2 regions of the Peribacillus sp. FSL P2-0133 genome follow, and region 1 is predicted to be linked to the other one. Evidence: a T-box and tRNA genes for the amino acid it is inferred to sense, from the RefSeq annotation. Region 1 holds a T-box; the other holds one or more tRNA genes.
What was found. A T-box is a leader RNA that pairs with one kind of tRNA and senses whether it is charged. The one in region 1 lies ahead of MKY17_RS19930 (valine--tRNA ligase), so its partner is inferred to be a tRNA-Val.

Region 1 (16,454 bases):
CTTTCCATTGAATGCCGCGAAGACGACAAAGATCTGTTGGCGGAACTTGCAAAATTGACCTGTGAAAAAACGAAAAGAACGGTTGAAGCGGAACGTGCCTTTTTGGATAAAATGGAAGGCGGATGCCAAGTTCCGATTGCCGGATTTGCGGTGGCAAAAGATAATGGATCCATTTCGTTGACGGCTTTAGTCGCTGCCCCGGATGGAAAGGTGATTTATAAAGAAATGGTTGAGGGTGCTGATCCCGAGGCGGTTGGGCATGCTGCTGCCAAACAGATTAGTGAAATGGGCGGTAAAGAATTGATCGATCGCGTAAAAGAAGAGCTTGATCAGTAATGAATCCCGTTCAACCTCTTAAGGATTATCAGGTATTAATCACCAGAGGGAAAGGACAGGCAGATGGTTTAAAAGAGTCGATCGAAAAAAATGGCGGAACGCCGCTTCTTGTGCCATTGCTTGAGTTCACTCTTCCTGATCATATGGAAGATGTACAACAGCGGTTAGAAGAGTTGCTTACATATGACTGGATCATTCTGACCAGTCAAAATGGGGTGGATTTCTTCTTTAAGCTACTTGGAAACCAGCCTTTAAAGCTTCCGAAAATAGCCGTAATCGGCTCCAAAACAGAAGCGGCCCTGAAACGACATGGATATAAGGCGGATTTTGTTCCAGTTCAGTTTGTTGCCGAAGGATTCGTGGCGGAGTTCAATACCCGGCTTGATCCGGGGGCACGCGTGCTGCTGGCAAAAGGAAATCTCGCAAGGGCAGTCATTGCGGAGGCGATCAATGAAGCTGGTGCATCTTGTGATGAAGTGATTATTTATCATACAGTGCTTCCCCGAAGCAGTGAAAAAAAACTGGTGCGTCTTATAAAGAACCATGAAATCGACATCATAACCTTTACGAGTTCATCGACGGTCAATCATTTTTTACAGATCATGAAACGCCATGAATTGGATACATACATAGACCGGATCATCATCGCCTGTATCGGGCCGATTGCCGCTAAAACGGCTGAAAAACATGGGCTATCCGTAGATGTCTGTCCAGATGTTTATACGACGGATGCCATGGTTGCGGAGTTAATACGCTTCATCTTGAAAAGAAGTAAAAAGGGAGGAACTTTAAAATGAAAAACATTCCATTCAATCGCCACCGCCGCTTGCGTGCAAGTGCTGGCATGAGGGCATTAGTCCGTGAAACACAATTGCATAAAGAGGATTTGATCTATCCGATCTTCGTCATCGACGGGGAAAATGTGAAAAATGAAATCAACTCTATGCCAGGCATCTATCAGCTTTCCATGGATAATCTGGGGGCCGAAATGGATGAAGTCGTGAGTTTGGGAATTAAATCAGTCATTTTATTCGGTGTCCCTTTTGATCATGATAAGGACGAACAGGGCACAGGGGCATTTCATCACAACGGACTTGTGCAAGAGGCAACCCGCTTTATTAAAAAACAATATCCTGAAGTTATTGTCATTGCGGATACCTGCCTTTGTGAGTATACAAGCCATGGCCATTGCGGGGTCGTTGAAGGGGAAAAAATCCTCAATGACGCATCTCTTGACCTTCTTGCCAAAACGGCAATCAGCCAGGCAGAGGCCGGCGCCGATATCATTGCGCCTTCCAATATGATGGACGGTTTCGTTGCGGCCATCCGTACAGGTCTGGATGAAGCGGGTTATGAAGATATTCCGATCATGTCCTATGCGGTGAAATATGCTTCGGCCTTTTACGGCCCATTCCGTGATGCTGCGAATGGTGCGCCACAATTTGGCGACAGGAAAACTTACCAAATGGATCCCGCCAATCGCCTTGAAGCGTTCCGTGAGGCTGAATCCGATGTTGCTGAAGGTGCGGATTTCCTAATCGTGAAACCAGCCCTTTCCTACATGGACATCATCAGGGACGTTAAGAATAACTTTAATCTTCCGGTTGTTTCCTATAATGTCAGCGGTGAATATTCAATGGTTAAGGCTGCTGCCCAAAATGGCTGGATTGATGAAAAAGCGATAGTGATGGAAATGCTGACAGGCTTGAAACGCGCAGGTTCCGACTTGATCATTACGTATTTTTCAAAAGAGGTAGCACGCTGGATAAACGAAGATAATCAATGATAGAAAAAATATAACCTGTAATGGAAAAAGGGGATTGAATCATGCGGTCATATGAAAAATCGAAAAAAGCGTTTGCCGAAGCAAAAAATTTGATGCCAGGCGGCGTGAACAGCCCGGTACGTGCCTTCAAATCTGTGGACATGGATCCCATTTTCATGGAGCGTGGAAAAGGCTCAAAAATGTATGATATCGATGGAAATGAATATATCGACTATGTTCTATCATGGGGACCGCTTATCCTGGGTCACACGAATGACCGTGTCGTGGAATCATTGAAAAAGGTAGCGGAATCAGGTACAAGCTTTGGAACTTCTACGCTTATAGAGAATGAACTGGCCAAGTTGGTCATTGAACGGGTGCCTTCGATTGAAATGATCCGGATGGTATCTTCAGGAACCGAAGCGACGATGAGTGCACTAAGGCTGGCACGAGGCATTACAGGCCGTGATAAAATCCTGAAATTCGAAGGTTCCTATCATGGCCATGGCGATTCATTGCTAATCAAAGCGGGTTCAGGCGTTGCAACATTAGGTTTACCGGATAGCCCTGGAGTACCGGAAGGCATTGCAAAAAATACGATTACCGTAGCATATAATGATCTTGCTGCAACCAAATATGCGTTTGAACAATTTGGCGAAGACATCGCTTGCATCATCGTAGAGCCTGTTGCAGGGAACATGGGCGTGGTTCCGCCACAACCTGGTTTCCTCGAAGGCTTACGTGAAGTGACGACCCAATACGGGGCTCTATTGATCTTTGACGAAGTTATGACAGGGTTCCGTGTCGGCTATAATTGTGCACAAGGCTATTTTGGCATCGTACCTGACCTGACTTGCCTTGGGAAAGTAATTGGCGGCGGTTTGCCTGTCGGAGCATTCGGAGGCAAGCGCGAATTCATGGAACAAATTGCCCCGAGTGGGACAATTTATCAAGCGGGGACATTATCTGGTAACCCTCTTGCGATGACGGCTGGCCTTGAAACGCTGAGCCAATTGACTCCAGAATCCTATGATGAGTTCACCCGAAAAGGGGATATGCTCGAAAAAGGAATTGGCGAAGCAGCGGAAAAGTACGGAGTTCCCCATACATTCAACCGTGCCGGTTCCATGATTGGACTTTTCTTTACTAATGAAGAAGTCATAAACTATGATACAGCTAAAACATCCGACTTAGAGTTCTTTGCTTCTTACTATAGGGAAATGGCGAATCAAGGCATCTACTTGCCGCCGTCACAGTTTGAAGGTTTATTCCTTTCCACTGCACATAGTGATGAAGATATCGAAAAGACCATTGCAGCGGCAGAAAAGGCTTTTGCAAAGTTAAAAAAATGATGCAAGGCTTCATGAACTACCGCTATATTCGATAATAATAAATTTGAACTGGCTACCATTTTTCCAAAGGCTTTTGGAGAATGGCAGCCAGTTTTTTTTGAATTCAATCGGTAAATGGAAGAAACGAATCAAAAGTAGGAGGCCGGTTGATACAATCCAGCGTAATTTTAGCCTGAAAATTGAAACTCCTTCTTTTTAAAAGGCTTAGGAAATATAAGGAGTATTGCAAATGAAATTAAGGAATAATCAGCTTCCTCCCTTCATAGATTGATATTGGTATAGGTACCGTTTCCTGAAGCTGAAAGGAGGAGTTGTCTTGTCGCAAGAAAATGAATCGTATTTACGATTTTCTTTAGAGGAATCCGTTTGGTTCCAGAAGGGACAGGAAGTGGCTGAGCTATATTCCATTTCCCTTGATCCAAATGTGGCGATTCAAGAAAGTGATCAATATGTTTATATACGAGGCTCGTTAGATTTAAGCGGTGAATACAAAGGCTCGCAAAATGGTGAAGAAGAGGAGTTTTCGCAGACCTTTTTGCCAAAAGCGGTTCAAAAGGTCGAGAGGCATCTCGATGGACTTAATGAGTTCACACACCGTTTTCCGGTTGATATAACGATTCCGAATAATCGGATTGCCTCATTGGATGAGGTCGATGTCTCGATTCAAAGCTTTGATTATGCCATGCCAGAGCATAACTGTTTGAAATTGCAGGCGGACCTTTTGATAACCGGAATCTATAATGATTCATATGTGGAAGAACGTTTCGATACCGAGCAGGAAGTTGGAGAAATAGAGGAACAGGAAGAAACGGATGGGGAAAATGAGTCATATATTCCTTATGCAGCTGCAGTGCCGCCAATCCCGGATTTTCAGCCTGTTTTCCGTGATGAGGAGGAAGAAGAGTTATACGCGCCTTTTTCTGCAGAATCAAAACGAGTTTCTGAAGCAAACGAAGAAGAAGAAGAGGAACCGATTTATTTAAGCGATCAGCATAATGTCCCAGTTTTTGAAATGCCCGTTTCACCATATCCTGAAGAGGAGGAGTGGGAAACGGAAGTGCATAGAGAGGAAGAAGCTGTAGAAGAAGAAGTAATTGGCGATCCGCCTGACTCCGCGGAAAAGGTACCTTCAATGGGAGAGGCGAAACTGGAGGAAGTACCAAGCAGGCAGGATTCCATGGAGAAGATGGAGATTCCTAAGGTGACATTGAGAGAAGAAGTAGTGGAAGAGCCAAGTCATGCAACCAAGCATCAAAATAGCCCGGTTGCAAATTTGGAAACCGAGGATGTCATCAGGCAGGGAGAAGATGACGTTGCAGCGGGTCCTATCCTTAATGAGAATGTGAAGGTGGAGCAGGAAGAGGAATTCAATTCGTCCATAAGCGATCTATTCAAAAAGAGGGAAAGACCAGCCCCTCCGGCTAAGGAGGTTAAGAATTTCAAAGGCAGGAAGCAAGCCGCGGAACGTGATGATAAAGAAACGGCCGATCATGATGAAAAGCAGCTATCCATCATGGATTTATTCGGACGGAAACAAGAAGAAGAACTGGTAAGGATGAAGGTTTGCATTGTTCAGCAAGGGGAAACGCTTGATGACTTGGCTCAACGATATGATGTTACGGTTCAATCGATACTTTTCAGCAATGAATTGGAGTCGAATCAGAACGTCCATGAAGGGCAAGTCATCTATATACCGAAGGCGGTTGCATATAAGAATTGACCAGGACAGAGAGCAGAGCATATGGTCTGCTCCTGTTTTTTAGGTGCTAGAGGAATCGGATCGTTTAGTTTTTTTAGAGAAAGTGAGTGAGTCTCGTGAGGGAAAACGAGAATCAGCAGCCTGCCAATCGGGATCGGGACACGGAGACCGTATTGAAGGAATATGCCATGTATGTACAATATATTGAGGACTTCGGACGTGTAAAAAAAATATACAGTGATCGCGGTACATTTGCCTTGAAATCCATGTTACCGCAGAACGGCATTGATTTTATCAAAAATGTTCAAAAATTGTACCATCGAGGCTATAACCGGATCGTTCCCATTTATCAAACGATGGATCAGCGTTACGCCGTTCTTCATAATGGACGTTTGTATTACCTGATGCCCTGGCTCAATAATGAAAGGGACGGGGAGCGCGATGAAAATCATAAGCAAATGTTCAGGGAGCTTGCTAGGATGCATACACTTTCCGTTAAGGAAATACAAGTGGATATCGAGGAACGGGAAGCCCATTATGAGCGGACGCTTGATGCCTGGAATAACGAGAAGGACTTTATCGATGAGTATATTGTCAGCTGTGAAAAGAAGTGGTATATGTCTCCATTCGAACTGACGGTTTGTTCTTTCTACACTGATATTTCACAGGCGCTGAAGTACTCGATCAAGAAGTTTGAAACCTGGTATGAAAAAACGAAGGATAGTGAAAAGGTTCGAACCGTGGTCACGCACGGAAAGGTTTCCATGAAGCATTTCGTTTATGATGAGCGGGGATATGGCTACTTCATCAATTTTGAGAATTCGAATACGGCTCCGCCGCATTTCGATTTACTGCCATTTCTCGTTAAATCGGCAAGGACCTATCCTGTCCAATGCGATGACTGCGTTGACTGGCTATATAACTATTTTCGTTATTTTCCGTTGAAAGAAGAAGAATTGCTGCTCATGCAAAGTTATCTGGCATTCCCTGGGTCAGCTTTGGAATTAGTGAAGGGTTACTCCGATGGCAGGGGTCATCGTTCAGAGCTTGATAATGTTACACAACTGCAGCGGCAATTTTGGCTTTTGAAAAATATTGAATATATGGTGATGAAAATCGAAGAAATCGAACAGAAGAAAAAGGCTGCTGCCGAGGCTGCCAAAGAAGAACAATCACCCCCAAGCTAAATATACATGATTGGATCATCTCCAGTCATGTATATTTTTTTGCTGTAAGGGAATACTTAAATCCAGTCGAAATACAAAGACATGGCCAGGAAAATAAAGGCGATTAGCAGGAGCATATCGAAGAAAGTCGGGAAAATCAGCGTACGTAATCCTTGGAACACAATAAAGGGGAAGATGAACTGCTGGCAGACACCGCGGAATTTCTTCACCCAAGGCGGTAAAGTATAGGGAGTATATCTTCGCTTCATATTATTACCTTCCTTTTTAGGACTTCTTATATTCTATGGGTGGGCAGTGGAAAAGGTGAAACAGCCGTCACATTCACTGTTCCTGGAGGATAAACTAAAGAAAATGAACTTGAATTGTATCAAATGGGATGATTACTGAGAAAGTAAGCGAAAAGATGATTGACTGGAGCCCCATGTTTTTTGTACTATATACTATATGCATTCAATGATTTTACATATGAATATAAATCAATGCAAAGACCGGAAATAGTAAGATGAAATGCACTTTTCAGAGAGGAAACCAAATTGGTGCGAGGTTTCCAGGCAGCAGCATCCGAAGTCGTCCGCGAGCAGTCTTCGTGAACCTCTTAGTAGCGAAGGCCGGTGAAGAGCCGTTATCCGATTTGAGAGCCGAAAGAGATTTTTTTCTTTTTCGGAAAAAAGGTGGCACCGCGAACAACTTCCTTCGTCCTTTTGTGATGATGGAAGTTTTTTTTATGCCCAAAAAGGAGGAAATGTTATGGAAGAGAACCAAATTTCTATGCCGACTAAATATGATCCGCAGACGATAGAGAAAGGCCGCTACAAATGGTGGCTTGATGGAAAGTTTTTCGAAACGACGGGTGACGATAAAAAAGAACCATATACGATTGTCATCCCGCCGCCTAACGTGACAGGTAAGCTTCATCTTGGCCACGCTTGGGATACGACGCTTCAAGATATATTGACACGCATGAAGAGGATGCAAGGCTATGACGTTTTATGGTTACCGGGCATGGACCATGCCGGTATCGCCACTCAAGCGAAAGTAGAACAGAAACTTCGTGCTGAAGGCGTGAGCCGTTATGACCTTGGGCGAGAAAAATTCGTTGAAGAGACATGGAAATGGAAAGAGGAATATGCGAGCCATATCCGTGAACAATGGTCAAAGCTCGGTCTTGGACTTGATTATACACGTGAACGCTTCACTCTTGATGAAGGGCTTTCAAAAGCTGTGCGCGAAGTGTTCGTTTCGCTTTATAACAAGGGCTTGATTTATCGCGGCGAATACATCATCAACTGGGATCCATCAACGAAAACGGCGTTATCCGATATCGAGGTTATTTACAAAGATGTGCAGGGCGCATTTTACCATATGAAATATCCTTTGGTTGACGGATCAGGTGAAATTGAAATTGCCACCACCCGTCCAGAAACGATGCTTGGCGATACTGCTGTTGCTGTTCACCCTGAAGATGACCGTTATAAACACTTGATCGGCAAAATGGTCCGCTTGCCAATTACAGGCCGGGAAATCCCGATTGTCGGTGATGATTATGTCGATATGGAATTCGGTTCAGGCGCGGTCAAAATTACTCCGGCCCATGATCCGAATGACTTCGAAATCGGGAACCGTCACGATTTGGAACGCATCCTTGTCATGCATGAAGATGGCTCGATGAATGAAAAGGCTGGTAAATATGAAGGCATGGACCGTTTTGAATGCCGGAAACAAATCGTCAAGGACCTTCAGGAAGAAGGAGTACTTTTCAAAATCGAAGATCACCTTCACTCAGTCGGCCATTCAGAGAGAAGCGGTGCTGTTGTTGAACCATATCTTTCGACTCAATGGTTCGTTAAAATGCAGCCGTTGGCTGATGCATCCGTTGAGCTTCAAAAAGGAACCGATGAGGAAAAAGTTCATTTCGTACCGGACCGTTTCGAAAAAACGTACCTGCGTTGGATGGAAAATATCCGTGACTGGTGCATTTCCCGTCAGCTTTGGTGGGGTCACCGCATTCCAGCCTGGTACCATAAAGAAACAGGTGAAGTGTATGTAGGTCACGAAGAGCCTGCGGACGCTGAAAACTGGGAACAAGATACAGATGTTCTTGATACATGGTTCAGCTCGGCATTATGGCCGTTCTCGACTATGGGCTGGCCTGACAAGGACAGTGTCGATTTCCAACGCTACTATCCAACCGGGGCACTTGTGACAGGCTATGATATCATTTTCTTCTGGGTATCGCGGATGATTTTCCAAGCTCTTGAGTTCACAGGTGAACGTCCATTTGAAGATGTGCTGATCCACGGTCTGGTTCGTGACGAACAGGGGCGCAAGATGAGTAAATCGCTTGGTAATGGTGTCGATCCGATGGATGTAATCGATCAATACGGTGCCGATTCGCTGCGTTACTTCTTATCCACGGGCAGCTCGCCAGGCCAGGACCTTCGTTATAGCACGGAAAAAGTGGAAGCGGTTTGGAACTTCTCCAATAAGATTTGGAACGCATCCCGTTTTGCTTTGATGAACATGAACGGCATGACTTATGACGAAATCGATTTAAGCGGTGAGAAGTCTGTAGCTGATAAATGGATCTTGACGCGTTTGAATGAAACGATTTCAAACGTAACCAGACTTGCGGACCGTTATGAGTTTGGTGAAGTGGGCCGTGTGCTTTACAACTTCATTTGGGATGATTTCTGTGACTGGTATATTGAAATGGCGAAGCTTCCGCTATATGGCGAAGACGAAGCAGCTAAGAAAACGACGCGCTCGATCTTGGCTTATGTACTGGATAACACGATGAGATTGTTACACCCGTTCATGCCATTCATTACCGAAGAAATCTGGCAGAACCTACCGCATCAAGGTGAGTCCATCACTGTTGCCGCTTGGCCGGAAGTGAATGAAGGGTTGACGGATACAGCTGCAGCCGAGGAAATGAAGCTGCTGGTTGAAATCATCCGCTCCGTCCGTAATATCCGTGCTGAGGTAAACACACCGCTAAGCAAAAAAATCAATTTGATCTTAAAAGCGAAAGATGAGTCCATCTTAGGGACATTACAGAAAAACAGCAGCTATATCGAGCGTTTCTGTAATCCTGAACAATTGACGATCGGAATCGAAGTCGAAGAACCTGCTCAAGCCATGACAGCTGTCGTAACTGGCGTAGAGCTAATCCTTCCGCTTACAGGACTGATCAATATTGACGAAGAAGTGAAACGTCTTGAAAAAGAACTCGACAAACTTAATAAAGAAGTTGAGCGCGTACAGAAAAAATTGGGCAACGAGGGCTTCGTTAAAAAGGCGCCGGAAAGCGTCATCGAAGAAGAACGTGCCAAGGAAAAAGACTATAGCGAAAAACGCGACTCTGTAATCCACAGGATCAGCGAACTGAAACAACTATAAAACAAAAGGATGAACCAGCTTGAAGCTGGTTCATCCTTTTTGTGTTTAAACGCTATTTAAGAAAAATATTCCGTTAGGATGATAGTCTTTCTTTTATGAATGTAAGGTACTCCCGTACGATATTCATATCACTTAGTGCACTTAATGTCCGGCTGCCGACGACATCCTCGATTTCGTTGAGCATGAGGCTGCCATCTTCCGCAAATATGAAATCGATACCGACCAGGCCAAAATCAAATGACCTCATTACTCTTTCAACAAGGGCTAATTCAGAAGCAGTCAGCTCATATAGAGAAGCCGATCCGCCCAGCGTATAATTTGCCTTGAAACTGGAAGCGGATTCCCTAAGTACAGCAGCCTTCACTTTTTTCCCAACCACGAAGACGCGGATATCCCTACCGAATAAGCCAGGTTTTTGGACTATCCAATTCCCATCATACAGTTCGGCAAGATCATCGGCATGCTCGATTAAATATACTTGCTTCCCGCCGCGGCCACGTGTTTCCTTAGCAATGAAAGGGAACTCCATGTCATCGGCACTCGGCCTCCCGTTACAATATACGGTATCGGCCATTGGAATCCCGAGCGAGGACAAATATTGATGCGTCTTTGCTTTGTCATTCGCGATTTCCGATACGAAGGAGGAGTTAAAGCAAGCAATCCCCAGTTGCTCAAGTTGCTTTGTAAAAAAAGGGTCGATGGTCCGGACGATAGCAAAGTCCGGCAATGAAATTGGCTGTGTCCCATGTTCCACGTACAACTCGTTGAAACGATGACCGATCCTAAGGTCTTCCCGAAAGTGAAAGTGTAAATCAAGATCAAGCTTACTTGCTTCGTCAAGCATCCATTCTATGTATCCCTTATTTTTCAAGGCATCCTCACGGTTATAAATCAACCAGCCTGCTTGTTTTTTCATCAGATGCACTTCCTTTTCCTAATTCTTTCAAGATATAATCGAACATGCTATCAGCGATGTTGATGCCTGTACAATCATAAATATTCAGTAAATGCGAATTCGAATTCACTTCGCACAAAAGCGGACCTTCTTCACCGAATAACAAATCGACGCCAGCGAAGTCTGCACCCAGTATTTGTGCACATCGGATGGCAAGTTGTGCTTCTTCACTGGTGGGTATATATGGTGCAGCCTGCCCCCCGGCAGTCATATTAGCTCGGAAGTCTTGCTCGGAATGGCGTTGCATCGCTGCTATGACTTGATTGCCCACGACATTCACACGAATATCCCGACCTTTGCTGTGCTTGATGAATTCCTGGAGGATAAATGGTTTGTGGCCAAGATTATGGATCGTCTTTAGTAACTCATCCTCTGTTTGGATTAAATATACTTGTTCCCCAAATGAACCGTATGCTTCCTTAACGATAAGGGGATACCCAAGTTCATTGCCGATTTGTATGAAAGCATCCATATTGACTCTTTCAATCCCTTCGTACGTAAAAGGGGGAAATATGGTTTTCGGCATCGGTATACCATGCCCGGTCAATGCTTGATGTGTTTTTGCTTTGCTGTCGCAAATATCGATCGCTGTACTGCTGTTATATACGGGGATGCCGAGCAATTCCAAATGGCGCGCCAAATGAATGTCTTTATCCATGAACAGGACAAAATCAGGCAGCTTATCAAAGGCACCTTTAAGCAGTGGCACTCCTTTTTCGATAATGGGAATGAGATCTGAATTGCGGATAAGGGTTGCCATGATATCTTTCCTTTCAGCCGCCTCTTTAATGAACAAAGCCAAACTGGAAAACTTATCATGCTGTAAATAGCCGTTAACGACAATCCAACAGTGGAAATCTGAAGGTTTCATAGTAAAACACTACCTTTCATCTAGGTTAATCGTTCATATATTGATAAAATAATCTTAACGCATAAGAGCGGTATAAAGAAAGAGGAGGCTCAACGATTATGGTCACAACCATGAAAGAAATCAATCATTTTTTTGAACGGCGCCAAGTTCAATTGGGCATGAATTTTGGCCTATCACGGATGGAAGCATTGTTAACTGAATTAGGTGACCCGCACAAGGCGCTAAAGTATATTCACATTGCAGGATCCAACGGGAAAGGATCAACCCTGCAATATATTAAAGCAATCCTGCTTGCCCAAGGCATTCGGGTCGCTTCCTTCACTTCTCCTTATTTAATACGGATGAATGAGCAGCTGAAGATAAATGAGGATGAAATCAGTGATAAGGATTTTATCGCTGTCTTCCAGGAGCTTTGGCCGATCATCCAAGAGATGGACAGTAAGGGGAATGGTCCCACTCAGTTCGAAATTTTGACTGCGATGGCATTCTCTTATTTTAGCCAAAAGGAAGTGGATTTGGTTTTGATGGAAACCGGTTTGGGAGGAAGGCTCGATACAACGAATGTCATCCAGCCGTTTCTTTCGATCATTACCTCGATTTCATTGGAACATACGAACATCCTGGGAAACACACTTGGGGAAATTGCTTTTGAGAAGGCGGGCATCATTAAAAGCGGGGCGCCGATCATTAGCGGAGTCACAGCCGGGGAACCAGCAAAAGTAATTGAAGAAAAAGCGTCGACATTAGGCGTACCTTATTACCAATTAGGCAAAGACTTTCATGTAGGCAAAATAAAGCAAAGTGAACGTGGGCAAAGTTTCTCCTTTTCTCTTGCAGACAGGTCCATCGAAAATGTGGAAATGCGGATGTTAGGCCGTCATCAAATGGAGAATGCGGCACTGGCCATTGCTGCTGTCACATTAGGAATGGAAAATATCGATGAAAAAAGCATACTTAAAGGAATAGTGGAAGCGAAATGGGATGGCCGCTTTGAAAAAATATCGGATGAGCCGTTGGTGATCATTGATGGTGCACATAATCCTGCCGGCATCGACGTACTGAAGGAAACGCTAAAAGTGCATTACCCCGACTATAAGTACCGATTCGTATTCAGTTCATTTAAAGATAAAAATTATTCCGAGATGCTTCATGGACTGGAAACGGAAGCGATGGAAATCATCATTACCGAATTCGACCATGAACGGGCGGCGGATGCGAAAACGCTTTATGAAAAGTGCAGTCATCCAAATAAAAGGATAAACAGGGATTGGCAGGCGGCAATAACGGAAGGCAGAAGGAAAACAGGGGAAAAAGAGATTCTTGTCATCACAGGGTCCCTTCATTTCCTTTCACTTGTGAGGGAGTTCCTGATCAGAGAAGATGCCTAAAGGGATGTGTCTTTACCGGTGGACTAATTAATTTTCCCGAATGCATATTTAGAAAGCATCCTCTTCACCTCAAGTTTTATTAATTCTATTTTTAAAACAATAAAGACTTTAGGTAAAAGGATTCTATCTATAAGTTAAAACAAAGTTGATTGGAGCGGGTGTTCGAGACTCCTGCGGGAACAACGAGTCCAGGGGAGACCCCGCAGGCGCAAAGGCGCCGAGGAGGCTCACGGACCGCCCGCGGAAAACGAGTGCCTCACGTTCCAATCAACGTTCAAATTGCACAAACGCCTAAAGAAACTGTAGACAAACTCGGTTTTCATCGAGTTTGTCTACAGTCTGGGAAAGGATCTTTTCAAAGGTCCTTTTCTCTTGTAAACAGAGTCTCTTGAAAAGAAAAAACTCTAATAGAGTGATTGATAACAAATCACAAAGTATATTTGTTAAAATATGTTTATATATTGATTCTATTTGACTGGTGAATAGTAGGATCTACTTAATAAAATAACGGAAGGAATGATAATCATGAAGAACCTAAGTGATTATTACATAGCGGAAGGGACTTTTATATTAGGGTTTCAAAGAAAGGCAATCGAATCCTCATGCACTATGTATAAATGATGGTTATCCATATCTATCTCTTCGTTTTGGGCTTAATTTTAGGCTCATTCTTCAACGTTGTCGGTTTAAGTGTTCCAGCTAGTCATTCATTTGCTAATCGTCGCTCCGCCTGCCCTTCTTGCGGGCGTACATTGACATTCTTCGAGTTGATACCGGTTATTTCTTATATGTTGCAAGAAGGGAAATGCCGTGGCTGTAAAACAAGGATTTCACCCCTTTATCCGGCAGTGGAAATGCTGACCGGTGTTTTGTTTACCTCTGCTCCCATATTCCTTGGCTGGTCGAACGAACTCTTGATTGGCTGGACATTGATTTCATTATTTATGATCATCTTCGTGACTGATGTCGCCTATATGCTCATTCCTGATAAAATACTGCTTTTCTTTACGGTGATTTTTATCGTTCTAAGAGTCCCATTTCCGCTGTCGCCCTGGTGGGATTCAATTGTCGGGGCAGCGGTTGGCTTTAGCCTGCTGTTATTGATTGCTGTCGTGAGTAAGGGTGGAATGGGTGGTGGTGATATCAAGCTATTTGCAGTGATTGGCTTTGTACTGGGAATGAAGATGGTGCTATTATCGTTTCTTTTTGCGTGCTTTTATGGGGCGTTCCTTGGCATCATCGGGTTGCTGACCGGAATCCTAAAAAAGAAAACACTTATTCCTTTCGGACCTTATATCGTTTTTGGGACATTGACTGCTTATTTTTGGGGCGATGCCCTTTTACATTGGTATGTAATTTTTTTAAGATGAGCTTAAAGGGCCATCCTCATGCAAGAGGAATTTGTCAAAAATCACCTGAACAATAGCGGAGTTGGGAACTATCCCTAAATGGCTGCAAGTGAAGATGACATGAAAGAGGAATGTATGTAATTGGTGAGAGGCGATATTGAATGGTTCATGAACCAGAAGTACCAGTACCCGGAAACCTTGTTTAGTTACCCATATATGGATAGGGAAATTTGACGAAACCTATTAATGACAAGACGACAAAAGTCTTGTTATTTTTTTTTACCTCTATGTTAGGATGAACAAAATGATCTGGAGGGGAGGAAAAAAATTGGGCAAGCCGGAACAAAGCAAGGGTGTAACGATTAAAATAAATGGGGAAGAAAAAGTATTTCCAGATAAAAAGATTGAAACTCAAGAGGCGGCGAGTAAGGAGCAGGAGCAGGGGCAGGAACACACTGATGAGAGTTTCGAATGGATACTCCCTGAGGATTCAAACGAAAACAAAATCGTATTGGTTCCATCACCGCCGAAGAAGAAAATGCCGAAGTTCATCGGTTTTGGCACCAGTTCGCTGAAAAGCTCGGATAACAGACCGATCAAGACATTCATGATCGCTGTCATTTGTGCCGTCTTTTTTGGGTCGATTCTTGGCTTGATCGCCGTTAAAACGATTACAAAGGAAAAAGCAGAAGTATCTTCGGTCGAGACCCCGATTCCAACGGAAGCCACTGTTGAGGATAAAAAAGCGACAGTGACTGAACCAGGAAACCAGCTGAAGACATTCCTTGTACAGGGAGGAGTATTCAGCAGCGAGGATGCAGCAAGGCAAATACAAAAGAAAATCATTGAAAAGCAGGTTCCTGCTGAAATTTTCAAATTGGAAGACAGCTATTATCTATTCTTGGGAACGGCAGAGAGTCTAGCTGCAAGTAAGGAGCTGGCCTTGTTCTTAAAATCCTATGATGTGGACGTATATTGGAAGGAAATCAATTTTGAAGCGGCCGGGACAAGCCAGGAAGATGAGAAAACCCTCGATAAGATGAAGGCGATATACGCTTCGTTGGCAGAAACATCCGCAACAAAGCTTCGTGGAAAGGGAGGGATGATAAACGAAGAAACCCTGAAAAAAAACATGGATGAACTGAAGACGGTGAAATTATCGCCGGAGTTTTCGAAAATGAACGATGACCTGACTGCTGCCGCAAAGTCGATTGACGAATATGGGACTTCCAAAAATGAAGAAAAGCTATTCCAGGCTCAAGAAAGTCTGCTTGATTTTTTATTGAATTTCCAAAACATATCGAGTTAAGTAAAGAAAAAAAGGGGAGCTGCCTAATGGGACAAGCTCCCCAATATGAAACCTTCTGTGACACCTTTTTTATTTTCCGGGAAATACTTACAGGCATTTGTCGATTCCTAGTAAACAATAATTGTGGATTGCAACATAATTTGGTAGGATAGATATTGTATCTCCCTATGTAAAGAAAGGTGACTTTTATATTATGCATCCATTGATTTTAGCTTCTTCATCACCACGTCGTAAAGAACTTCTACAATTTCTTCAAATCCCCTTTGAAAGCATGAATTCCAATGTCGATGAAAGTATTGATGAAAACATGTGTCCTGATGCAGCGGTGAAAGAACTGGCCTCCCGTAAAGCGGAAGCCATCGCAGCAAAATTTCAGGAAAGCTGGGTGATCGGCTCGGATACCGTTGTTGTCCTTGATGGTGAGATATTGGGTAAGCCGACAAGCCGGGCGGATGGAAAAAGAATGCTGGAAATGTTATCAGGACGGACACATGAAGTATACACAGGTGTCGCCATCCTATTCGGCAAGCATCGCAGAGTATTCGCAGAAAAAACGGAAGTGACATTTTGGGAGCTGCCAGAAGCTGAAATCGAACGTTATCTGGATAGCGGTGAACCCTTTGACAAAGCTGGCGGCTATGGGATTCAAGGATACGGATCTCTTCTTGTCGAACAAATCAAAGGGGACTATTTCTCAGTCGTTGGGCTTCCGGTCTCAAGACTGGCCCGGGAACTTAAAGCGATGCAGGAAGAGTTAGGATAAGATAATTTGATTTCGTCTGGCATCTTCCCTTTTCTAAGGAAGGGTTGATCTTTTGAGCGAAAAAATGTTAATACGGGATTA
Region 2 (16,454 bases), 2.8 Mb from region 1:
AAAATATCGGCAATACTCATCATACCAGAAGATTAGGAAAAAAGAATGCGGAAATCATGTTTAAATTATGGTTCCGGATAGGTAATTAAATGACAACATAACTATTTAAATATAAGGAGGGGTTACTATGGGATACATAGCACCTGTCACACAATTTGATTATATTCAATATGCCAACAGGAAGGTCGAAGCTGCAGAGAAAGTAAGAATTGTTAAAGGAACGACACTCATTCAACCTATCCGTTTTGATCAGGTGTTGGAAAGGGAAAGCATTGGAGGATTACTTCAAATACAAGATAATGATCGGGTAAGTACATATGGAGCAGGCATATATAAATATCAAATGGGCATGAGGGTCAGTGAAGATTTAACGGCTGGAATGACAGGAAAAGGAAGGGTTATCAATAAAATTGTCTAGTTTCTCCATGAAAGACAAAAGAGGACACGTGAAGTGTCCTTTTTGTGTTGATTCTTTTAAAGAATGTCAATTTCCACGATTAGAGCTAACAATAGTTGCAGTAATAGTTGGATGTTTAGAGCGATTTGTGCATCAGTTGTTGTAATGTCGATATCACGGCTGTTTTCAACAATTGTTTTTTGGCGCGTGATTTGTTTAACATTAGAAGATTGGATTAATTCTTGAGTGATCTTTTCAGCATTATCAGCATCTGCAATGGAAATGCTTACGATGACCGCAATAGCAGCTTGTAGTGCAGCTTGTAGAGAAAGGGCCGCTTTAACATCCGTTGAAGTGACATTTACATTACAAGAGTCTTTAATGTAAATAAGTTCTTCAGAAAGCTGTACTTGATTATTATCCTGTCTTGCCTCTTGTTCAATCTTTGTGTCATCGTCACAGAATCCTGACAGGGGATGTCTGGAAGCGGAATCTAGAGCCGACCATGATCTTTCAGAATCATCATGTGTGTTACAATTGCTACGATATACATTTTGGTTCATGTTGTTTTTTCCTCCTTAGGTTTTATTCCCTATTAAAATATGCTTTGATGATTAATCTGGTTGGACGAATAAATCAGTTAATTCGTCTATTTTTTTAATACTTAGAGAAAGTATTAGTGTGTGGGGGATGAATAATAAAGAAGCTGGAGCTTTAGGAATGAAATGTAAGTGCTGCTATGTCTCGTTTTACTTATTTCTCGCCAGCAAGTAGGGTGATTAGGTGATATGGTGCGTCATTTATCTTTGGAATCCGTGAATTTATTGTGAATGGAATTTGTAACTGGATTAACATCATGTTCCGTGATGTTCTTTTCTTGGTTTATGATTTTTTGTGATTGCTCTTGTAAATAACGAATGGTTTCTTTAAGGTTGTTTCTCTCTCTTTCAGTTAGATCGACTTTATCCTTTTTGAAACCATGTTTTCTCATAGTCCTCGAAACCAGCAGTTCCATCAGTCTTTTTTGAGACTCCTCCAGGTTAAATTCATTGTTACCCATAAAATTTTCCCTCCTTCTTGCTTTCTATATATAGACTATGTATTTTTGAGGAGATTGCCATTGAACGCAAATGTTTTTTTTTATAAAACGATATTTAAGTCCATGAACGAACAAAAAAGCTGTCCAATCAGAAGACTGAAAGGACAGCTTTTTTATATCATAAAATGGTTTTCTTCATCGTTTTATGAGGAATGCCAGCATCCATGAATTCGTCGGAAACGATCTCATACCCTAATTTTGAATAAAAAGGGATAGCATGCACCTGGGAATCAAGCTTCAATTGAGGCACTTCCTGCTGGATTGCGTATTCCTCAATGGCATTCATGATCATGGCGCCGGCACCATTCTTACGGCCCGATGATATTACACAAATGCGCTGGACTTTACCAATGTTGTCAATGACCCTGAAGCGGCCGGCACCGATTGGCTGATGCTGCTCATCATATAAAACGAAATGTGTGGACTCTTTTTCAAATTCATCGATCTCTTCTTCAAGAGGGACGTTTTGTTCTTGGACGAACACTTTTTTTCGAATCATATATGCATTTTCAAGCTCTTGGCTGTTCTCTGCGATTTTTACAAACACGAAATCATTCAGCTCCTAATCTAAATGTTTCATAAACGGTCCATGCCCCATCTTCAAGTTGATACAGCAAGTGAACTCGTTTAACTTCTTCTTCATGGCTGATGTCAAGCATGCTTAATTGGCCTAAAACATCAGAATGCTCATTATCGGATAAATCTTGAGCGATGGTAATATGCGGGACAAATGCATGTTCACTTTCACTTTTCATGAAGTCCTCATTGTTAAGTGCATCATGAAGCTCTTGAAGCCCTTCGGATAATTCCACTTTGAAATAAATAGTATTGCTTACGGGTTGGAAAGACTTCGTTTTCGTTACGCTCATCGTAAAAGGCCTGCACTTTTGAGCAATGCCTTTTAATTGTTCCGCGATTGTTGAAATTTCCATATCCGTCGCTTCGAACGTTGGTTTAAGCGTCAGATGCGGTGGTATGAAAGCGTATTTCGTATCATACCGTTTGCGATAGGAGTTAGCTAAATCTTGAAGTTTTTTTGAAGGGAAAATTGCAACACCATATTTCATAAATAAAACCTCCTGATATTTTTTTTGTTGTATTATAGTTGGACATGTTTTTACTTGAAACCATCTCAAAGAGATGATTTCGAGTAAATTAGAACATTTCCAATAGTGCTCGTTTTAAATCTGCCTGCCAATATTTCCAGGTATGATTACCTTCAAATTCTTCATAGAAGCAAGGAAATCCTTTTTGATTTATTAATTTATGCAATTCCCTATTTGGTTCTATGAAGTTTGCCTTGTTGCCATCCGTCGTCGGAACATCTGTTTCACCAGTCCCGATCACATGATAAAGTTCGAGGAGATGCGGATCCTCAAAATTACGTACAGCGTCCATTACTGCTTCATTGGCAAGTGGCGACTGCATGATGCATTTCCCGAATGTATGCGGGTACTGCAAAGCGGCCAATAAAGAAACTGTACCCCCAAGAGAGTCACCGATCAAAGTTCGACCATGTCCCATTTGATAGGTTGGGAATTCATCATCTAAAAACGGGACAAGTTCATGTGCAAGAAAACGTATGTATGAAATGTGCTGTTCCCCGTCCGGATGATATTTGCGCCTGCGGTCAAAGCGGTCTTTATAAGGAATGCCGACAATGATGATATTCTCGATCTCATCGTTCCCTAACAGTTCATCTGCTACCCTACCAATTCGGCCCATTTGAAAATAATCACGGCCATCCTGAGCAATCACAAGCGAATATTTATACAATGGCGAAAAATTAGCAGGCAAGTAAACAAGCAGTTCCAATTCTTCTGCTAAAGCTTCGCTTTTAAACATGTACTCTTTAATTGTGCCTTTGCGTAAACTCATTTTCCCGCACCTCAATGATAAATAATAATGAAAAACAACTTACTTGATTATTTTAGCATAGCCTTGCGACTTTTTCCCGTGACAAGAATTTAGAATATAAAATTTTCGTTATATTTTCTAAAAATTTAAATTATAAGGTGTTATAATACAAGGATATAGAAAAATAATACAAAAAAGGTGGCGAATAAAATGGCAGATGTACACGTACACAGCAGGGAAGTAACAAAGGCGGCTAAACGAACATTATTAGAGCGTGGTGTCAGTGTGGAGGCAATTGCAAAAATCGTTTATGAATTGCAGTTCCCGTACAAAGCTGATCTTAAGCTGGAGGAATGCATCCACAGCGTTGAGCGTGTCCTGTTGAAAAGGGAAATTCAACATGCCATTTTAGTCGGTGTGGAGCTGGATAAACTGGCAGAGCAAAAAAAGCTATCAGAACCCCTGCAATCGATTGTTGAGTCTGATGAAGGGCTATTCGGAGTGGATGAAACGATTGCCTTTGGTGCAGTACTCGGTTACGGAAGCATTGCTGTAACGACCTTTGGCCATTTAGATAAAAATAAAATAGGCGTCATACACGAACTTGATAAGAAGCAAGAAGGAATCGTTCATACCTTCCTGGATGATATCGTTGCAAGCATTGCCGCGAGTGCCGCCTCAAGGTTAGCTCATCGTCTGAGGGATGAAGAAGAATCGTTAACTGAACAGGAAAAGTATATCCAGGAAGAAGAAGAGTTAATAGGTTGAACCTTGATTAACAATCTTCATCCAGACCTGTCAAACCTGGCCTTAATGAGGCGGGCAGAAAGGATATTGGCCACTTTAAATGTCCGTTTTGTCTGCCTTAGAAAACAGAATGCGTGAATATGGCCTGGATAAATCTCAAGCACCTGAATTTTCCGCTGCGTAATCTTACCTTGTTCGGAGAGATAAATTATCTCCAATGGAGCATTTTCTTCCATATGTTTACGAAGTATATATTTCATTCCCTGTCACTCCTTTGCTGACTTGCTTGCTATCATTATATGCGAACAAATGTTTTATATGCAAGTGGAAAGGGAATGTTCGTTCGTGTTTTGCGGAGCGGGGAAATAAAATAAGAAAAAATTAAAACTTTTTTAATATAATGCGTTGACTTTTTAACAAAAAAACTTATAATAAATTATGTACTTAAGTAACCAGTCAGTCATTACATACGACTTGTTAGCTCAGTGGGAGAGCACTTCCTTGACAGGGAAGGGGTCGTGGGTTCGAATCCCTCACAGGTCATCAACTACCAAAGGCTCAAATTCTTGATATCACAAGGGTTTGGGCCTTTTTTTGTTTTCAAAGGTATAGTTCATAATATATTATTTACTCAATTGGTGGCGGATAGAGCAGCATTTAAACTTATTACAGGACAAGGCAAAGCCTATCGCTTATTCAGCTAACGATGGAGGTTAAAAGAAGACCATCTTTTTGGCTTTTCTTTAAAAGGTACATAATCATATTCTTCGGTAAAATCCACTTTACTATAATGTGTTGGATTACCTTTACTACCAAATACCATGCACGGGAATAATTTTTGGAAGCTCTGAACATGACGCATGAAGACTATGCAAAATATTGGCAAACGATGAAAGACTTCAGAGATTACGTTTCTTGGCTTGAAAAGTATAATACAATGCCTTCACTAGAAATGATGGTAGAACAATATCAAGAAGAACTACAACCAATGATAGAAAGTTTTAAAGTGAAATAAATAGAAGGAGGAATGTATGGAAGAGTAATTAAAAGCAAATTCCTTTTAGGGGGTCTATTAGGGGATTAATCACACTTCTCGTAGGACTTACCCTCCACTTCAGTATTATATAGTAAATATTTCCTTTATTTTCAACTGTGTGATTTTAATATATCAACAGTATATTATATTGATAAAGGAAGAATAACTTAATCTACTACTATAATGAAGTAAGTCTTTAAAAGGGAAGTGATAGTTAAATGCTTTATATAAGCGATATCGAAAAGATAATTAATAACACATTAAATGAGCACAATTTGGATATTATTTATGAATTTGACAATAATCTAAGTGCACCTATGAGTTATAACGTATCGACCAATACTATAAAATTCAATTACCTTCAAGTTAACGGTTATAAAGGGAAAATTAGAATTAAAGAGACAGAGGAAGACTTTGTTAAAATTATTCTTTATCGTATGATTGGTTATTATTTAGATTTTAAGAAAAACAAACATGATTTAAGGATTTTAATGTATGGTCACGAAGAAGAAAAAGAAAAGCTGAAATCTGAAATAGAAACTAATGCTTGGGATTATGGGAGAACATTAATACCTGAACAACTATTGGAGTCATATGATAAAGTTCGTGAATTAGATAAAATGCTAATAAATTAATGTACTCTAAGAAAATGGCGACCCGACTTTAAACTAAAACAAGAAAAAGAAGCCTCCTTGGAGAATCTCTCTGGAGCTGACTTTGAGTGAGAAATTAAACTGATATCCAATAAGACAAGACCCAGAGAAAGAGGAGTTGTCTTAGAAAGCTTGATAAATAAACAAATAGAAAATGAAGTTCAAAGTTCGTGCTCAATTTTTAAGAGAAAACATGGAAAAGCATATCGATTACTTGACTAAAGAAATACACTGGACTGAACATACTTCTGAAGAAAGGTTTTAATGAACAACATATACTAGATAAAGAGGAAGTATTATAGTTGAAGTGGGCTACAGAGAACGATTACGTAGATAAGTATTAAGACCTGCTCATCCAACAATTTGTTCATAGCAGTAATTCCGATACAGCAGACCATAATTAAGATGTTTTTATCCAACCAAACTTGAAGCAATTTAATCGAGAACAATTTCTTGCTATATATGATGGTATTAACAGAAACCTTCAATGTTATGCGCATAGAATGGGACGCTTAGTGCTATCTTTTATACATAATCAACATTAATGTTTCACAAGCTTAAATAAATGGACAGTCAAAGGGGACACTCATAAATGAGGTCCCCTTTCATAATGTATTACGGTAATAAAGTTTTATATTGTTCCATTAAATCACCTGCATATAAGCTTGTAATCATTAAGAAAATGGCAAGCCCAATGTATAATGAGAACCAGATGACTTTTGTTTTGAGACTCGATGAGTAATAGGATTTCTCTTTATCCCTAATTTCAGTTTGTTCTTGCACTTCTTTAAAGAACGTTGCTACTATTCGTTCATACGTGCCTATATTTTCAAAATCGGTTGGTCCGTACTGGTATTCATTCGAATTAGCAGCATCCATTAAGGATCTATAAATATTTAATTTTACCTCGGTCAGCTGTTTTTCTTTTAACTTATTATCATCAAATAGCGGGATATGCCAACTCTTCATGTTGTTAAACTTTTCATGTAGTTGGCTTAATTCCATATTCCAAATATTAACCACGCGAATTTTTTCTTCATCTGTTGCACCTGCATATTGTTCAAGTTGCCTTAATCCAAATTGATTCAATTCAATAATGATGTCTCTTTGATTTCTGGTTGTCTCGCTACGGAATTCTTTCCACCACTTAGAAATACCCAATAATAAGAAAAGAATTAAAAATGGATTTGGATGGAGAAACAAATATACAACCATTCCGATAATCCCTAATACCCAAAGCTTTGTGGAGATGACTCCTACTATACGTCCTCCATCAAGAGGATGCACAGGCATTAGATTAAATAGGTTAATCATGGCTCCAAGTGTAATAACTAAAAGCCAAAATGGATTTTCCGTCATCATAAATAGGGGGATGGCTGGTAGAAATGCTAATGTACCTAATAAAGGACCTCCGAAGGCAAGATAAGCTTCCTGGTTAGCATTCTTGGGTTCTTCTTTCAGGGCAATTAACGCTCCGACAAAAGGGATGAAAATGGCATTGGATGTTTTGATGCCTTTTCTCTTAGCAGCAAGTAAATGCCCCATTTCATGGATGTAAATTAGATAGACTAGGGCTACGGCAAATTTCCAACCGTAAACCAAGGCATACGCTCCTAATGAAACGAAAATAGAAATCAGGGAACCTACTTTTGCTATTTTCAATAGCGCAAACAACCATTTCATTTTTCCTAGGAAAAATAACCCGATTGCCCCCAAACTTAACCATCCTTTATTCAATTTAGATTCTTTCAAAATGTACCTCCTAGAGTAAATGGGAAAACAGATGACCCCAGTGACACTATGCCTATGTGAGCTTCTTCTTGATTTATCATCTTGCTAATATCCTTATTATATCGTATTTTTTCTTTTCCTTTTAGGAATATTTTTCTAGAGTATTAACTTTCAAGTATTACATTTTTTTATAATTAAGATAGAGTGTACCTATCACAGAAATACTAGATGGATGGAGGTAATGAACATGGAGTAAAAAAAGCTAAAAAAAATGAGGTTAGCGATGTGAAAAATGGTGAGAAAAGTAATACAGTCCTGGTATTGTTTATGGAGTTATAGAATCTACTGCTGGAGAAGAATTTCCAATATACAAAGGCTATGCTGTGGAACCTGCTAGAATGCATAAGACAGCATATACCAAGATCGGAAAAGATATTGAACTTATTTATAAATTTAATTGGACTAAGTACGAACCGCCAAAACGATTATATTCTCTTTCGGTAGTTATATAAGATACTTCTATAAAAAAGGATTTAATGAAAATACTTTAAAATGATAAACATGGATAAAACAATCCATCTTAACTATTTTAATCCCAATTATAGGTGTGGCGAAGCGCTCCTCAGTTTTTGTTCTTAGCAACTTGTATACAGGCTTTTAAATCAGATACTTCCAAAACACTCATCTCATTCTTCTATCTTTTAGTAGTTGTACCTTTTTAACAGAATTTGAAGTTAGAAGCTCCATATTTATGCATAAGCTAATGCTCAATTAATTATGTTATATATTTTTAATAACCAATTGATGTGAATATATGGAATTTACTAAACCGATTAGAAAGTGATCGTTCATAATATCTATTTGGAGCTTTTTGACTATGAAGGAGTCTCCTTCATAGTCAAGCTTTGAAAGTTGTTTTAATGTAAGTAAACGTAGAAAAATATCATTGATAGTTTCCATATATTTTTCTTTTTTGGACAAGAATGGAATAGTGATCACTACTTTTTATATATCAGGTAAAACCTATCATATTTTGACAGGGAAGGGTCGTAGGTTCGAATCCTTCACAGGTCATCAACTATCAAAGGCTTAAATCCTTGATATAACAAGGGTTTGGGTCTTTTTTATTTTTCATTTCCATTTATTACTCCAGTGTGTTTATGCATTGCACAAAGTTGTACAGAAACTGAGCGTGACGGTGAATCGTTCGTTGCATGACGTTAGCCACTTTGGTACACTATGCAGAAGTGCTTTTTTAGTTTGATTGCTAGGATTTACTATCGAATCGCATGGATGAGCTGCAGGATCTTTACATAAATCATGGTCCATGAGGCTGTGGGGTGTATCCTGAACGAACCCTTAAAATGGAACTCCTTTTACTGTAGACTTGTGGAGCAGTTACAAAACCCATTAATAACTTAACAATTTAAATGTGTTTCTAAGAAAAGACCATCTGTTCCCTCATACAGCAGGAGTTGTATGGGGGCTTGTATTTTATCAAGAATTTTCTGTTTAGATGACTATACAGTAATAAAATAAGGAGGAAGCAATGAACAATTATAAATTGACCATTCAATATGATGGCGGGCGATATAAAGGCTGGCAACGACTCGGTAATAGTGATGATACGATTCAAGGAAAAATAGAAAATGTCTTAACGGAAATGGTGGGGGAAAAAATCGAGATCATCGGATGCAGCAGAACGGATGCCGGTGTACATGCCCTTGCTCAAATCGCCAATTTTAAGATTGGTGAAAATCTGACTGAAGCTGAAATCATGAATTATTTGAATAGGTATTTACCAAGAGATATCAGCATTGTCGAGGTTAGGCTAGTTCCTGATCGTTTTCATGCCCGTTATAATGCTAAGGATAAAACCTATTTGTATAAGATCTGGAACGAGCAATATACAAATCCTTTCATGCGAAAATACAGTATGCATGTAGAGAAAAAGCTGGATATCACAAGAATGAAAAAAGCATGTCAACATTTTATAGGTGAACATGATTTCACGGCTTTTTCAAATGCAAAGTCTAAGAAAAAATCCATGGTGCGTGAAATATATTCCATTGATATAGAAGAAAATGCCGGATTCATCCAAATTACAGTGCGAGGCGATGGATTTCTTTATAATATGGTTAGAAAGATTGTCGGGACGTTGATAGAAGTTGGGTTGGGTGAAATAGATGCTGAAAATATACCAAGCATTTTAGAGTCAAAAGAGAGAATCCAAACGGGCCGTATGGCGGAGGCAGCTGGGTTGTACTTGGTAAAGGTTGATTTTTAGACCAAATATTGATGCATCGGTTAACGAGTAAAGTGTATAGGCAGTAGATAAAGGGAAGTAATAGGGAAGAATGGTAAAGGGGAATAGAACGAAAAAGGAGAGATTTTCATGAGATTAGCAGGAAAGAAAATAATCAGTCTTGTGCACCATGAATTTGAAGATTTAGAGCTCTGGTATCCCATTTTACGTTTAAAAGAAGAAGGAGCGATTGTTCACCTTGCTGGAGAAAAGGCAAATGAAACATATATTGGAAAATATGGTGTGCCAGCTATATCTGATTATGAGTATGGCAGTATTAAAGCTGAAGAATATGATGCCATTCTTGTACCGGGGGGATGGGCACCTGACAAAATTCGCCGGTTTCCTGAAGTGATATCACTTATCCAAAGCATGGAAGAAAATAAAAAACCCATCGGGCAAATTTGTCATGCTGGTTGGGTGTTGATCTCCGCTAAAATTTTACAAGGGAAGAATGTAACGAGTACACCGGGCATTAAAGATGATATGGAAAATGCCGGGGCGACTTGGATAGATAAGCCCGTCGTCGTAGATGGTAACCTTGTATCAAGCAGGCGTCCGCCTGATCTACCGGATTATTTGAGGGAATTGATAAACGTGATTGAAAAGAGTTAATTCATAATAGGCTGAAAAAGTGGTTTTTTCTTCTGGAAAAACCACTTTTATTATTTCTGCTATCCAATTACCCCAGAATGCGATATATTTAACAAAAATTGATATGATATTTTTTAATCTTAGTTATGATTCTCGCTGAAATGCAATGGATTATTCCCTTGATTGATCCTTAAACAAATCAATATACAAATTTCCTTTTGACCCTACGACAGCATACGAGATGTCAAAAACAGCAAGGTTTCTTTTTTTGAGTTCAGCCATTAACCATTCGTCATCGTAGGTGTGTTTGGATAAGTTTTCATATAAGATCTTCCCGTCATAGACCAGTTCAATCGGTACAGTTCCTGCAGAGGGCAGTAAAGGTAAATCCTGCTTGGTGGCATTTTGGTATTGTTCTTTTTTTAATACAGAGAGGGAGCCATTAATCTCTAAAATGGCATATTCGACTTCTTCTATGTTGAAGACATCTTTTCCACGCAAAGCCTGTTTAAGAGAATCCAGTGAATACCCCATTCGTTCCATTGACTCTTCGAGAATCTTCCCTTTTTGAATTAAGGTAGCAGGTTCTCCAGCGATCCATTTCCCGAAGCGCGGATTTCTAACCGCTAGAAGATTCAGCATAAAAACGACGGTACCCATAATAATAATTGCTATGATAAAATACAGGAATTTAATTTTAATATTGAATGCCAGATTTCCTGCAATTGTCCCCATCGTAATTGAAGCGATATAAAGGTGATAGGTCCTCTGGGCAATTGTCTGTTTACCGAGGAGCTGGACAAATACCCATAACAAAATAAAAGAGGTAAATGTTCGAAAGATGATTTCAACAGCGTCTGACATGACTATTTCTCCCTTACAAGACTCCGTGCAGTTAGTTTGTGATAGTATGTTCTTGCACCCTGCCGTTTATTCTGTAACTAAAAAACCGTCTTTGAATTTGGATCCATCTAGAATAAATTGATAGATGATTCAATGGGTGCGATAGATCATGAACAATTAATCAAACAAAAAGAAGCAAGTAGTTCGTTACTTGCTTCTTTTTATTTGGTTCAATAAATCCATGGATATGTTTACTTAGTATCGATTAAGAAATTTCTTCGAATAATAGTATCAAAATACATTTGCACGGGGGTATGTTTTGAGAAATATTCGGGAAATTTTCATTGACGATTTAAAAAGCATTTATAAAAATTTCTTTGTTTGTATCGTAGTAGTTTTTCTCATGTTCATCCCTTCCATTTATGCATGGTTTAATATTGTCGCATCTTGGGACCCGTATGCAAATACGGAAGGAATTCTTGTCGGTGTTGCCAATAATGATAAAGGTGCGGAGTTAAATGGCGAAGCCGTGAACATAGGCAAGGAAGTCATAGAGGGGTTAAAGGAGAATAAGGATTTAGGCTGGAGATTCACTTCGGAAAGAGAGGCGAAAGCTAAGGTGGAAAAGGGGGATTATTATGCATCCATCATCATTCCCGAGAACTTTTCCGAACATATTGCGACAATCATGACCGATGACCCTAAAAAGGCGGAGATTGATTACTATGTTAATGAAAAAATCAATTCCATTGCTCCTAAAATTACGGCAGCGGGTGCAAACAGCATTGTGGACAATGTGAGCAAAACCTTTATCAAATCGGCCAGTGGGAGTATCCTTGCAATATTTAATGAACTGGGAATCACCCTTCAAAACGAGTTGCCGACAATTCAAAAAATGAAGAATATGGTGTATTTATTAGAGGGTCAACTGCCTGAGCTTGAACAAAATATTAAAACCGTTCAAACACATGTTAAAAAGGCTGAAGATATCATTAAGAAGGTCAATGATGGATTGGATTCAATAGAAGGAATAACGTCGCAGAAGGACAAATTGGTGTCGGACGTTTCTAGTTATGTAGATTCAACAAGGCAGGCATTCGAAGAAATCAATCCCCTTTTGAAAAATGATATTGTGAATATCAGGAGCGATAATGAATCCGTTTTAGTACTGGCGAACCGGTTAACGGGTCAGGATTTGCCTGACAATGAGTCGAATCTGCTAGTGGAACAAGGGGTAACGAGGATAAATAAAGAGTTGTACCTTTTGGACAGTATGTATAATTTATTGGTGAGAGTCAATCAATTTAATGGGAAAAACTTGCTTCAGCCAGAAATACAGCTAGTTGATGAATTAAGGGATAATACTTCGAACCAACTTCAAGCGCTAAATGACCGAGCTTACGGTAATCTTATCGAACTTGGCGGGAAAAATGATCAAGTTTTGGCAAGCTTCCAGGAAAGTTATTCAAAGGAAACAGGGCCAAAATTCAATGAAATCTGGAACGAAACGGAATCAATATTGAATAATGTCCAGGTCACGATGGCGGAGGGAACCAAGGTTCTTCCTGAGGTGAGGACGCTGTTGAATGAGACCAATCGAACATTGGAAACACGTACAGGGGATATCGATAAGTTAATGAATAAGTTTCCGGAAATCGAAACGAAAATAAAGGCTCTAGCTTCTAAAATGAGGGAAATCGATAAGTCTTATGATATGGAAGAAGTGATCGATTTCCTAAGGAATGATATTGAACAAGAAAGTGAATTTTTTTCAGAACCAGTGCTGCTCAATAAGCACAGTCTCTTTCCGATTCCGAACTATGGATCTGCCATGTCCCCTTTCTTTACGGCACTTTCCCTTTGGGTGGGCGGTACAATATTGATTTCCATGCTTAGCGTGGGTGTTTCTCAAAAAGTCTACAGCCCGTATCAAATTTATATCGGGAGGTATCTTATATTTTTCATCATTGGGGTAATGCAGGCTCTTAGTGTTTCCATTGGGAATATCATCCTTATCGGTGTTTATGTAGCGGATAAATTTGAGTACATCCTGTTTTCTGTTCTGATAAGTACAGTATTTACACTCATTGTCTACACCTTCGTTTCCGTTCTTGGAAATGTTGGAAAAGGGATAAGCGTCGTCTTGATGGTCCTTCAAATATCAAGTTCCGGCGGCACTTTCCCCATTCAAGTCACACCGCCCTTTTTTCAACATATTAACCCTTTCTTGCCATTCACTTATGCTGTGGGTTTACTTCGTGAATCTGTAGGGGGAATAACATGGAGCGTAGCTGGCAAGGACATTTTTATCTTGATTCTCTTTTTAGTAATCACGCTCATATTAGGTATCATTTTGAAAAAGCCTCTGCATGCAAGGACACAAAAAATGAAGGATAAATTGTATGGAAGCAGGATTTTTTAATGTTATAAAAATGGATATTTAAATTAGCCTGAACCCTTAAAAGGGCTCAGGTTTTTTATTTGCTGAATGGAATTTGCCCGTATGTATTTTTGTGTAAGTTTGGAATATTTATCAATACATTGACAGTTGAATAGAAAGATACCGATAAATTAGAATTTTTGCATTTTTATAGTTGACAAAAACCATTGGATTAATCATTATTAAGAAATAATGTTTAGTAAATCGATGCGATATAAAAGTGGGGTGACTTAATGTATTTAACTATAGATGGCATTGAAAAAAGTTTTAAGAATGAAAAGAAAGAAAGCATAAAGGTGCTTGATAAGATAAACATAGAGGTCGAGAAAGGAAGCTTCGTTTCGATCGTCGGCCCTTCAGGATGCGGTAAATCCACACTCCTTTATCTGATTGCCGGACTTGATAAGGCAGATGTAGGTGAAATACGTGTAGCTGGAAAAAAAGTGATGAAGCCAGGTCCGGAACGGGTCGTAGTATTTCAAGAGGCGGGGTTATTTCCTTGGTTGACGGTACTTGAAAATGTTACATACGGATTGAAGTTAAAGAAAATTCCCAATGAAGAGGCTAAAGCCAAGGCATTGGACATTTTAAAAATGGTTCACCTCAGCCGATATGTTGACTCCTATCCACATCAACTATCAGGGGGCATGAAACAGAGGGTGGCCATCGCAAGAGCGTTGGTGATGGAACCGGATATCCTGTTGATGGATGAGCCATTCTCTGCGCTGGATGAGCAAACGAGGATGGTCTTGCATAAAGAACTGCTCGAAATCTGGAGAAAAACTAAAGTGACAATCTTTTTCGTTACCCATAATATTCGTGAGGCTGTTCAGCTTTCCGAAAAAATTATCGTCTTTGCAACCCGTCCCGGGAAAATTAAAGAGACGATTTCCGTCCCTTCCATGAAAGATGGAGTTATGCCGGATAGTGTAACTTTGCATACAGAACAAAGGGTTCTATCGATTTTACAGGAGGAAATTGAAAAAGTGCTGAAGGAGGAAATGGGGAATGATTACAGCTTTAAGACGAATCATATTCATCGCGATGATAGCGGGGATATGGGAAGTCACATCTAGACTTTCCAGTCTTCCGGAATTCATGTTCCCAAGCTTGACCCAGGTTTTGGAAACTCTGTTTAATGGACTGATGAGCGGACAAATAACTGAAGCCATCGCAAAAAGCCTTGGCCGTATCCTGATCGGCTTTACGATTGCCATTATAGTAGGTCTAATATTAGGATATTTCATTTGGCGCTTTAAATTGGTTGAAGACACTTTAGGATTCGTCGTGACGGCATTACAGTCCATCCCGAGTATCGTGTGGTTCCCTTTAGCGATCATTTGGTTTGGATTGAATGATTTTTCGATTCTCTTTATTGTCACCATCGGCGCAACTTGGACGATGACGGTTAATGCAACAAGTGGTTTTCGGAATGTACCCCAGTTGTATCAGCGGGTTGCCAAAACATATGGATCGACCGGGTTTCATTTTCTTCGCACCGTGATTTTACCAGCATCCGTCCCGCAAATAATATCCGGTCTCCGAATTGCATGGGCCTTTTCCTGGCGTGCACTGATGGCAGGTGAATTACTTGGCGGGGGAGGCGGTCTTGGACAATTGCTGGAAATGGGCAGATCACTGGGACAAATGGATTTGGTCATCTCCGTGATGATCATCATCGCAATCATCGGAACAATCGTGGATAATGTTGTCTTTTCCCGCCTTGAACGTAATGTTCAACTGAAATGGGGAGTGAAGTAACGGTAGTTTAATAAAATAATAGTTCAAAAGGAGAGAAAAATATGCTGAAAAAATCATTTTTTGCCCTTATTCTGTCTGTGTTGTTAATCGGAATAGTAAGCGGATGCACTCAATCCAGCAGCAATGATGAAGAAGGAGAAGGTTCAGGGGGGAAAACCGTGAAAATTGGATATTTTCCTAACTTAACCCACAGTGCAACGATCATTGCCCTCGAAAAAGGCTTTTTCGAAGAAGAGTTCGGTAAAGATGTTAAGATTGAAACCAAAACAGTGGCCAATGGCGGATTATTCATGGAAGCAATGGCTACAAACGCCATTGATGTCGGAACGGTCGGGCCTGGTCCATTGCTTAACTTTTACGTAAAAAACCCTGAATACCACTTGATCTCCGGGGCTGTTAATGGAGGTGCCGTACTTGTGGCTAGCGAGGGCAGCAAAGTTAAGGATTTAAAAGATTTGGGCGGTAAAAAGGTAGCGATTCCCGTCATTGGAAGCACACAGGATGTCATGCTTAGGAAGGCCCTTCAAGATGTTGACTTAAAACCGACTACGAATGGGGGGACAGTTGAGCTGTATGCGGCGGCACCTGCTGACACAACCGCCCTTTTTGTCCAAAAATCTGTCGATGCAGCAGCAACTCAGGAACCATGGGGTTATGTATTGGAAAACCAGGCAAAAGGAAAGTTATTGCTTGACTGGGATCAATTTGCATGGGGGAAAGACTCACCTAACACGGTAGTGGCTGCAAGCCAGAAGTTCTTGGATAAAAAGGGGCTCGCTGCTTCCTATTTGAAAGCGCATGAAAAAGCGGTGAAGTTTATACAAGACAACCCTGAAGAAAGCCAAGAATTGGTTATTAAGCATTTGAAGGAACTGACTGGAAAAGAATTAAGTAAAGAAGAAGTGGCTTCAGCATTTTCACGCCTTGAAGTGACAACTGAAGTTAATGAGCAAGTCATTCAGGAAATGGCAGACATAAGCAAAGAAGCTGG

Region 2: it encodes a tRNA-Val, which carries the amino acid that the T-box ahead of MKY17_RS19930 (valine--tRNA ligase) is inferred to sense. The anticodon was not compared.

Annotation. Positions count from the first base shown of each region.
Region 1 is NZ_CP150254.1:4,133,359-4,149,812, reverse strand. It holds gene hemC (hydroxymethylbilane synthase) at 1-336, shown strand, start outside; gene MKY17_RS19960 (uroporphyrinogen-III synthase) at 336-1,133, shown strand; gene hemB (porphobilinogen synthase) at 1,130-2,122, shown strand; gene hemL (glutamate-1-semialdehyde 2,1-aminomutase) at 2,164-3,453, shown strand; gene spoVID (stage VI sporulation protein D) at 3,770-5,173, shown strand; gene ysxE (spore coat protein YsxE) at 5,269-6,339, shown strand; gene MKY17_RS19935 (hypothetical protein) at 6,396-6,587, opposite strand; T-box leader at 6,815-7,043, shown strand; gene MKY17_RS19930 (valine--tRNA ligase) at 7,087-9,738, shown strand; gene MKY17_RS19925 (ATP-grasp domain-containing protein) at 9,812-10,654, opposite strand; gene MKY17_RS19920 (RimK family alpha-L-glutamate ligase) at 10,623-11,564, opposite strand; gene MKY17_RS19915 (folylpolyglutamate synthase/dihydrofolate synthase family protein) at 11,663-12,952, shown strand; gene MKY17_RS19910 (A24 family peptidase) at 13,570-14,322, shown strand; gene MKY17_RS19905 (hypothetical protein) at 14,630-15,610, shown strand; gene MKY17_RS19900 (Maf family protein) at 15,804-16,373, shown strand; gene radC (DNA repair protein RadC) at 16,438-16,454, shown strand, end outside.
Region 2 is NZ_CP150254.1:1,380,675-1,397,128, forward strand. It holds gene MKY17_RS06640 (hypothetical protein) at 128-418, shown strand; gene MKY17_RS06645 (spore coat protein) at 475-960, opposite strand; gene MKY17_RS06650 (hypothetical protein) at 1,194-1,457, opposite strand; gene MKY17_RS06655 (GNAT family N-acetyltransferase) at 1,615-2,043, opposite strand; gene MKY17_RS06660 (YjcG family protein) at 2,048-2,563, opposite strand; gene MKY17_RS06665 (alpha/beta hydrolase-fold protein) at 2,652-3,374, opposite strand; gene MKY17_RS06670 (phosphatidylglycerophosphatase A) at 3,564-4,121, shown strand; gene MKY17_RS06675 (hypothetical protein) at 4,139-4,360, opposite strand; tRNA gene MKY17_RS06680 (tRNA-Val) at 4,572-4,643, shown strand; gene MKY17_RS06685 (hypothetical protein) at 4,954-5,115, shown strand; gene MKY17_RS06690 (hypothetical protein) at 5,355-5,771, shown strand; gene MKY17_RS06695 (site-2 protease family protein) at 6,405-7,541, opposite strand; gene truA (tRNA pseudouridine(38-40) synthase TruA) at 9,070-9,807, shown strand; gene MKY17_RS06705 (type 1 glutamine amidotransferase domain-containing protein) at 9,916-10,440, shown strand; gene MKY17_RS06710 (DUF421 domain-containing protein) at 10,591-11,283, opposite strand; gene MKY17_RS06715 (YhgE/Pip domain-containing protein) at 11,582-13,684, shown strand; gene MKY17_RS06720 (ABC transporter ATP-binding protein) at 13,936-14,778, shown strand; gene MKY17_RS06725 (ABC transporter permease) at 14,711-15,463, shown strand; gene MKY17_RS06730 (aliphatic sulfonate ABC transporter substrate-binding protein) at 15,505-16,454, shown strand, end outside.